2 regions of the Companilactobacillus halodurans genome follow, and region 2 is predicted to be linked to the other one. Evidence: predicted binding sites of a transcription regulator. Region 2 holds the regulator's gene; the other holds the start of a gene.

Region 1 (3,427 bases), on a different contig from region 2:
ACCGATTGAGTGGTTGACTTTGTTACCATTGGCAACTGGAGGAACGGCAACGATATTTGAAGCATCGCTGACAAAAGTCAAAGCACGAGTCATGGCACGGATTGACTTACCAAAATCGGGACTTTGCATCATATTCAAGATGTTAGTTGAACCAAGGTTACAGCTGACATCAGTTCCCATTTTGACGTAATCTTGAGCGTCATTTAATTCTGAAGGTATTTGAACTTGTTGAATCTCAGTACAGAGATTACTCATGATGATCTTGCCATCGATAGGGTTGTCGCGATTGACAGTATCGATATTTAGAACATATGGATAACCTGATTCTTGTTGCAATTTACTGATTTCGTCTTCAAGTTCACGTGCTTCAATCTTATATTTCTTGATACGGTCGTCTTTGACCATATTGTCGTATTCTTTAGTGATGTCGACATAAGAGAAAGGTACGCCGTAAACTCTTTCAACTGAATAAGGGCTGAATAAATACATATCTTCGTTATTACGAACTAATTCGTAATATTTATCAGGAACGATAACACCAAGTGAAAGGGTCTTAACACGGATTTTTTCATCAGCATTTTCCTTTTTAGCTGACAAGAAATCGATGATGTCAGGATGGAAGACGTTCAAATAAACGGCTCCGGCACCTTGACGTTGTCCTAATTGGTTACTGTAACTGAAACTGTCTTCCAACAATTTCATAACTGGTAGAACACCAGATGAAGAGTTGTCGACACCTTTGATTGGTGAACCTGATTCACGCAAATTAGATAAGGTGATACCAACTCCGCCACCGATACGTGATAGTTGTAAAGCAGAGTTGACAGTTCTTCCGATACTGTTCATGTCGTCAGTTACTTGCAATAAGAAACAAGAAACGTATTCGCCACGACGTTTGCGACCAGCGTTCAAAAATGAAGGCGTAGCAGGTTGATAACGTTGAGCAATCATTTCTTTGGCCAAGGCTTTAGCTAGTTCTTGATCGCCATTGGCATATAAAAGGGCATTAAAAAGAATCCTCATTTCATAATTTTCTAGGTAGAGGTCACCGTCATCCGTCTTTAAGGCGTATTGATTGTAGAACTTATAAGCAGCCATAAAGGACTGAAACTTAAAGTTTTGATCCATCAAGTCTTGATAAAGTTGGTCGATGAATTCATGAGGATATTCATCGATAACATTTTTTTCGATATAGTTGTTTTGAACTAAGTAGTCGATATGATCTTTGAAAGAAGCAAATTTCTTTGTGTTTGGTTCAACATTTTCTTTGAAAAAGGCAACAACAGCTTCTTTATCCTTGTTTAAAGGAATTTTATCATCCACGGGGATGTTGATTTCGTTATTTAATTTAAAATAACTGAGTTTGGTTGCGTCTAGGCTATTTAGTCCCAATTTTATTCACTACTTTCTTAAAGTTTTCGACATCTTTTTGTGTTCCGTTGAATTCAAATTGGAAGACGACCGGAACATCTAAGGCTGAAGCGATATCCTTAGCAGTGTGATTATAGAGCGTATTGAAATTACGGTTGCCGCCACCAGCGACACCAACGCAGTTTTTAGCATTATCTTCGTATTGAAGAAAATCAATTACTGGATCCATCATATCGTCGTCATAAGAAGGCACGATAAGAATAAATGACCGATCCATCTTGTAGAAAGGATCGGCGTCGGTTATTTCGTATCCATCTATTCCTAATTTATTGACGAAACGTTTTGTTTGACCAGTAATGGAATAATAGGCAACTTCTTTCAAAATTAGCCTACGAGCTCTTTTAAGCTATCTGGACGGAAACCGACGATTGGGTCCATAGAATCATTCATAACGATGGGAACACTTTGGAAACCTTGTTGTTTTAAAGCATCAAGATATTGTGGCTCTTGATTGATATTTCTTTCTTCAAAAGAAACGTTGTGTTCCTTCAAGAATCTTTTGGTCATTTTGCATTGCATGCAGTTGTTTTTACTATATACGATAACATTATTCATAAGTATTACTTCCTCTCGCTTGCGTTCTAAATCAGTATAATCATTTAATTAAATAAACACAACATATTGTGTTCACATGTAACGAGCAATACACGATATAGCGTGGTTATGTCGCCATTATAAATCAGTGACAAACGTGTGTGCCCACGCAATTTTTAGCGTTTTGCGTTACAATTTCAAATAATTTTTCGATTCGTGGTAAAATTAGTGTAATGACTATTATAGAGTTATGGAGTGTTTAAAACAATTAATTTTAGTTGGGAGAAAACTATGAACTCTTGGAATTTTGTGGGAATTATTGCATGGATCATTGTCATAGCACTTTTGATCTTTGTTGTCTTTAATATTAGAAATCGTCATTTAAAAATTCTCGTGGGCCAAAAAAAGAAAATTACTTGGACCACTATTTTAACGGATTTATTAGAAATTGTCGTCATAATTTTAGCTGTTATCGGACTTTTATATAATAGCTTGTTTACGAAGGTTGATTTGACAGATAAAAGTGAAGTCGCCGTTTCATATAAATATGATCCGATGATTGTTCAAACGACTGATGATGGACAAGGATACTATGTCAAAATCAATAAAAAAGAATCTAGTTCGGCAACTGATGTTTATCAATATTGGTTGAATAATTCGACTTATACCGTCTCAAGCAAAAACGCCACAGTTTCAGATGCAACTTTGCCATTTACCGTTTCAGGATTGCATTTAGACTGGCCAATGAAAAAAATCAAGAAGATGGATTCAAAATACCAGTTTGCTTACGTAATTACCGTCCAAGCTAAGTATAAGAATAACTTCATCAACGGATTAGGCTTGAAGGCTAATCGCTATGCCATGGAATATCGAGTATTGAGGGTTCCAGCTAGATCGTTTATTAACGTCGAACGCTAGAAAAATTTAAAAATATTAAAAGTAAGGTTTAGAGATTCAACTTTTAATCATAATGATAAAGATAAAATAGGTGTGACAATCGTAAATGGTTATCACGCCTATTATTTTTGTGAAAATATTTAAAATAAATTAACGACTTATTCTATTTTGATATAACAGGCAGTTAAAACCTGAATGCTTTGAATTACGTGCTAAACTTATTTCATCAATAACAAGGGGATGAAAGGTGAAAAATCATACGAAAATAATCTTAACTTTTTCATTTCTGCTGCTTTTGTCTGGCTGCGGTCAACATCAAAAAACGAGTCACTCAAAACCTGCGACAACTCGCACGCATCAACAAAAGAAAAAGACAAAAACTTTGGAATTTACAAAGGGTGTTCCCAAAGATTTTCAAGCAGTTTATCATCAATATACTCCTCAAGCAAATACCGTATCTGATGAAATGTCCGAAGTTAAATTCACCAAGACTAAGCTGTCGATGAAGGATTTGGTTGAAAATGTGGAACGAGAAAGTTTAGATGATATTTACTACTACCAGTTG
Region 2 (3,427 bases):
AGAAGCCATATCCATCAAAACAAATCCAGACTCATATTGATCTTTTTTCTCGCGGTTTTGCAATTTTTCATTTGGATAATAGGCAACTTCAATATTGTGGTTGCTGACAATCAATTTAGGATAATAGCCCTGAGTCAATTCACTTTTATGGTGCTTATTATTATAAAATTCATAAATGCTAGCAGCACTGGTAGAAATAGCATTGGGATTAATCTCATCGCTATTTTTTTTCAAAAACTTTTGAACATCTTCGTCTTTTAAAGCTGCATTAAGAAGACGGCGATAATCCTCCGTCAAATTCTTTGAATTTAAATATTCTGCCAATCTGCTTCCTAATTTTTCCATGCTTAATTATCCTTATTTCTTAATCGTTTTAGTCTATCTTGAAGATTAGTCTGATTCTTTTGAGTATTTTGATTCTGAGGAACCTTTGCTTTAACTTTACTCCAATCAGTAGCTTGTTCAACTTTACGATTTTTATTGTTATTGAAATGTCGTTTGGGATTACGAGGCTTGGTTTGAAAATCATTGATTCTTTGCAAAGCCTGTTCAGCCGTCTGAACCTTATTTTGCTGCCAATCATTAGCCATTGTCTCCATCAAAGGCAGCGTTAATGTTGGTGAATTTTGCAGAATATAATAGACCATGATATTCAATACGGAAACTGGCAAATAACTTTTCATTGCCATATTTCGTAATGCCCTTGATTCGACTGTACCAGTAAAACCACCGCTCTTTTGTTTTTGAGCAGCTAAAAAGTCTGCTGGGGTCATGGTTTTAGCTTGTTGTAAAATTTGTTGCTCAGCACGATTCCAATTCTTGGTTGACGCATTTTCATCTTCTTTAGGACTCGAAACTTCTTCCAAAGCCTGCTTCTTTACAGAAATATTGACATTCTTTTCAAAACGGTCTTGAGCTGATTTTTTGAGTCTTGTTGGGTCAATCTTATTAGTCACGATATTGCATGTTTTCCCAATCAAATTGATCAAAGTCATTTCATCTAGTCCATAAAAGGCATGCAAATTCAAAATCAATTCTTGATTTTCTAAGACATTATCGGAACTGATTCGATAAGATTGCTGCAAACGGTCCGTAATTAATTCCCAGTCGAGTGGCTCCATCTTTTTCTCATTTAAAGATGGATTTTTCTTTGAAGGCTGTGTTTGGAAACTATTTTGAGTATTCTTAACTTCTGAAGGCGTGTTGATCAAATCATTATTGCTCAACTGAAAAACTTCTAGAAAGTCTTTTGTGATTTCTTGGGAATTCTTCAAAACAAGATCAGAGTGAGAATATTTATCAGCCAATAAATGATACTTTTTCTCACCTACTTGTTCGTAAAGAAAAATGCTCATTAAGTCATCCTTAAAGAATTCATCAGGTGATAATGGTTCTATCAGTTGATAAACATAGTACGGTCCCAAATCATCTTTCTTTTCAAATGTCCTGATTAAACCTAAAGCTTCAGCTTTGATTCGAGCCTCATAAAACCGTCTTAAATCAATGCCTAAAAGCCCCAACAAATCGGCGTGGGGCTTTCTTTGCGTTACCAATTCTTTATTGGGAACTTTCTCCCATAACAACAAATAGAGACTGAATGCCTCAATCCCTAAAATTGGTAAATATAAATCTGTTAAAATATGTCGATCATCATCGTTTAGATGACCATTGGGTAGACACCAATAGCCTACTAGTGGCGTAAACTTATCTGATGCAAAATTACCTGTAGACACCGGCACGCCCCCTTACTTCTTATCCAACTTTTTACCGTTAGACATCATTTCTTGAACTTCTTTCATAAAACCATTCATATCCTTAAATTCACGATAGACGCTGGCAAAGCGAATATAAGTTACATCGTCAACTTTAGCTAGAATCTTCATCACATGTTCACCGATAACTTGTGATCTGACTTCGCTCTCACCAGTTGCTCTAATCGCATTTTCAACTTTATCAACGATATCGTTCATTTGGTCCATCGTAACTGGTCTCTTTTCAGCAGCTCTAACTAAACCACGTAAAAGCTTTTCACGACTGAATTCTTCGCGATTGCCATTTTTCTTAATAACTAAAAGTGGTGATTTTTCTAATCTTTCAAACGTCGTAAATCTTGTACCGCAATTTTCACACTCGCGTCGACGTCTAATAGCACGTCCTTCATCACTGGGACGACTGTCAATAACCTTTGATGAATCATGATGACAATGTGGACAAATCAAGATTCTAACCTCTTTTCTTAATTAAAGTTGTGATATCAACTTATCAAAATCTACTTGCAGATGATCTAAATCACTGGAATTATCGATAATAAAATCCGCTCTTTGGTTTCTTTCATCCATCGACATTTGAGAATTGATTCGCTCTAAAGCAACTTTTTTGCTCAAACCATTACGTTCCATAAGTCGTTTCAATTGGACTTGTGGTTTGATATTAATACTGATTACACCATCAAAATAAGCTTGATACCCGCCTTCAAACAAAAGGGGTATCTCGAAAATACTGATGGTTGCACTTTTTGAATTCTTAGTTTCAGATATAATTTTTAAAATTCTTTTCTTAATCAAAGGACGAGTAATCTTATTGAGGCTTTTCAATTTTTGATAATCGCCAAAAACAATCGAACCTAATTTTTTTCGGTTTAAAGTTCCATCTTTTTTTAGAATATCTTCTCCAAAAACATCAACAATTTGACGTAGACCAATTGAACCTGGGACTACTACTTCACGAGCAATTTTGTCAGCATCATAAACTTGATAACCCTTTTTTAAAAACAAATCTAAAATTGTTGACTTACCTGTTGCAATACCGCCGGTAAAACCATATATCTTACTCATTGGACTACTTGGCAATATGGACAAAAGTGCGTTCCACGTCCGCCAACCTTAATTTTTTTAATTTCTGTACCGCATCTTGGACAAGGAGTTCCCTCTTTGCCATAGACTTTCAAGCGGTCTTGCATATGTCCTGTATGACCTGTGGCATCGACGTAAGATCGAACAGTTGAACCACCAGACTCAATTCCCATTTTCATTTCTTCGTTGGAAGCTTCAATAATGGCTTGAATATTTTCATCCGTTAAATGGTTTGCGGGAGTTTCAGGATGTATTTTTACTTTCCAAAGTACCTCATCGACATAAATATTACCTAGACCACTCATTACAGATTGATCCAATAAAACAGTTTTAATATCTTTTCGATGACGCATAATTCTAGGCTTGAGATTTTTAAAAGTGAATTCACTTGATAGTGGCTCTGGCCCAAGTTTTTGAATCGACTTATTATTTTGTAAATCATCGGTTGGCCACAGTTGCATCCTACCAAATTTTCGAACATCATTATAAATCATTTTTTGACCATTATCTAATGTAAAAATTGCATGAGAGTGCTTATCAATTGCTGCAGGATCAGCCGAAACACGATAACGGCC

Evidence for each region. Region 2 encodes NrdR, which represses ribonucleotide reductase genes. Its sites were predicted from a motif close to ACACNATATATNGTGT; they were not measured.
Region 1: a site for NrdR is predicted at 2,043-2,058, ahead of nrdH (glutaredoxin-like protein NrdH). Genes of this name have one in related genera too.

What each region holds. Positions count from the first base shown of each region.
Region 1 covers NZ_VDFO01000031.1:18,778-22,204, reverse strand. Annotated here, with positions in the region: gene nrdE (class 1b ribonucleoside-diphosphate reductase subunit alpha) at 1-1,392, opposite strand, end outside; gene nrdI (class Ib ribonucleoside-diphosphate reductase assembly flavoprotein NrdI) at 1,379-1,753, opposite strand; gene nrdH (glutaredoxin-like protein NrdH) at 1,756-1,986, opposite strand; gene FHL05_RS08715 (LVIS_2131 family protein) at 2,257-2,883, shown strand; gene FHL05_RS08710 (hypothetical protein) at 3,110-3,427, shown strand, end outside.
Region 2 covers NZ_VDFO01000011.1:37,695-41,121, forward strand. Annotated here, with positions in the region: gene dnaI (primosomal protein DnaI) at 1-345, opposite strand, end outside; gene FHL05_RS12755 (DnaD domain protein) at 348-1,733, opposite strand; gene nrdR (transcriptional regulator NrdR) at 1,746-2,219, opposite strand; gene coaE (dephospho-CoA kinase) at 2,241-2,834, opposite strand; gene mutM (DNA-formamidopyrimidine glycosylase) at 2,831-3,427, opposite strand, start outside.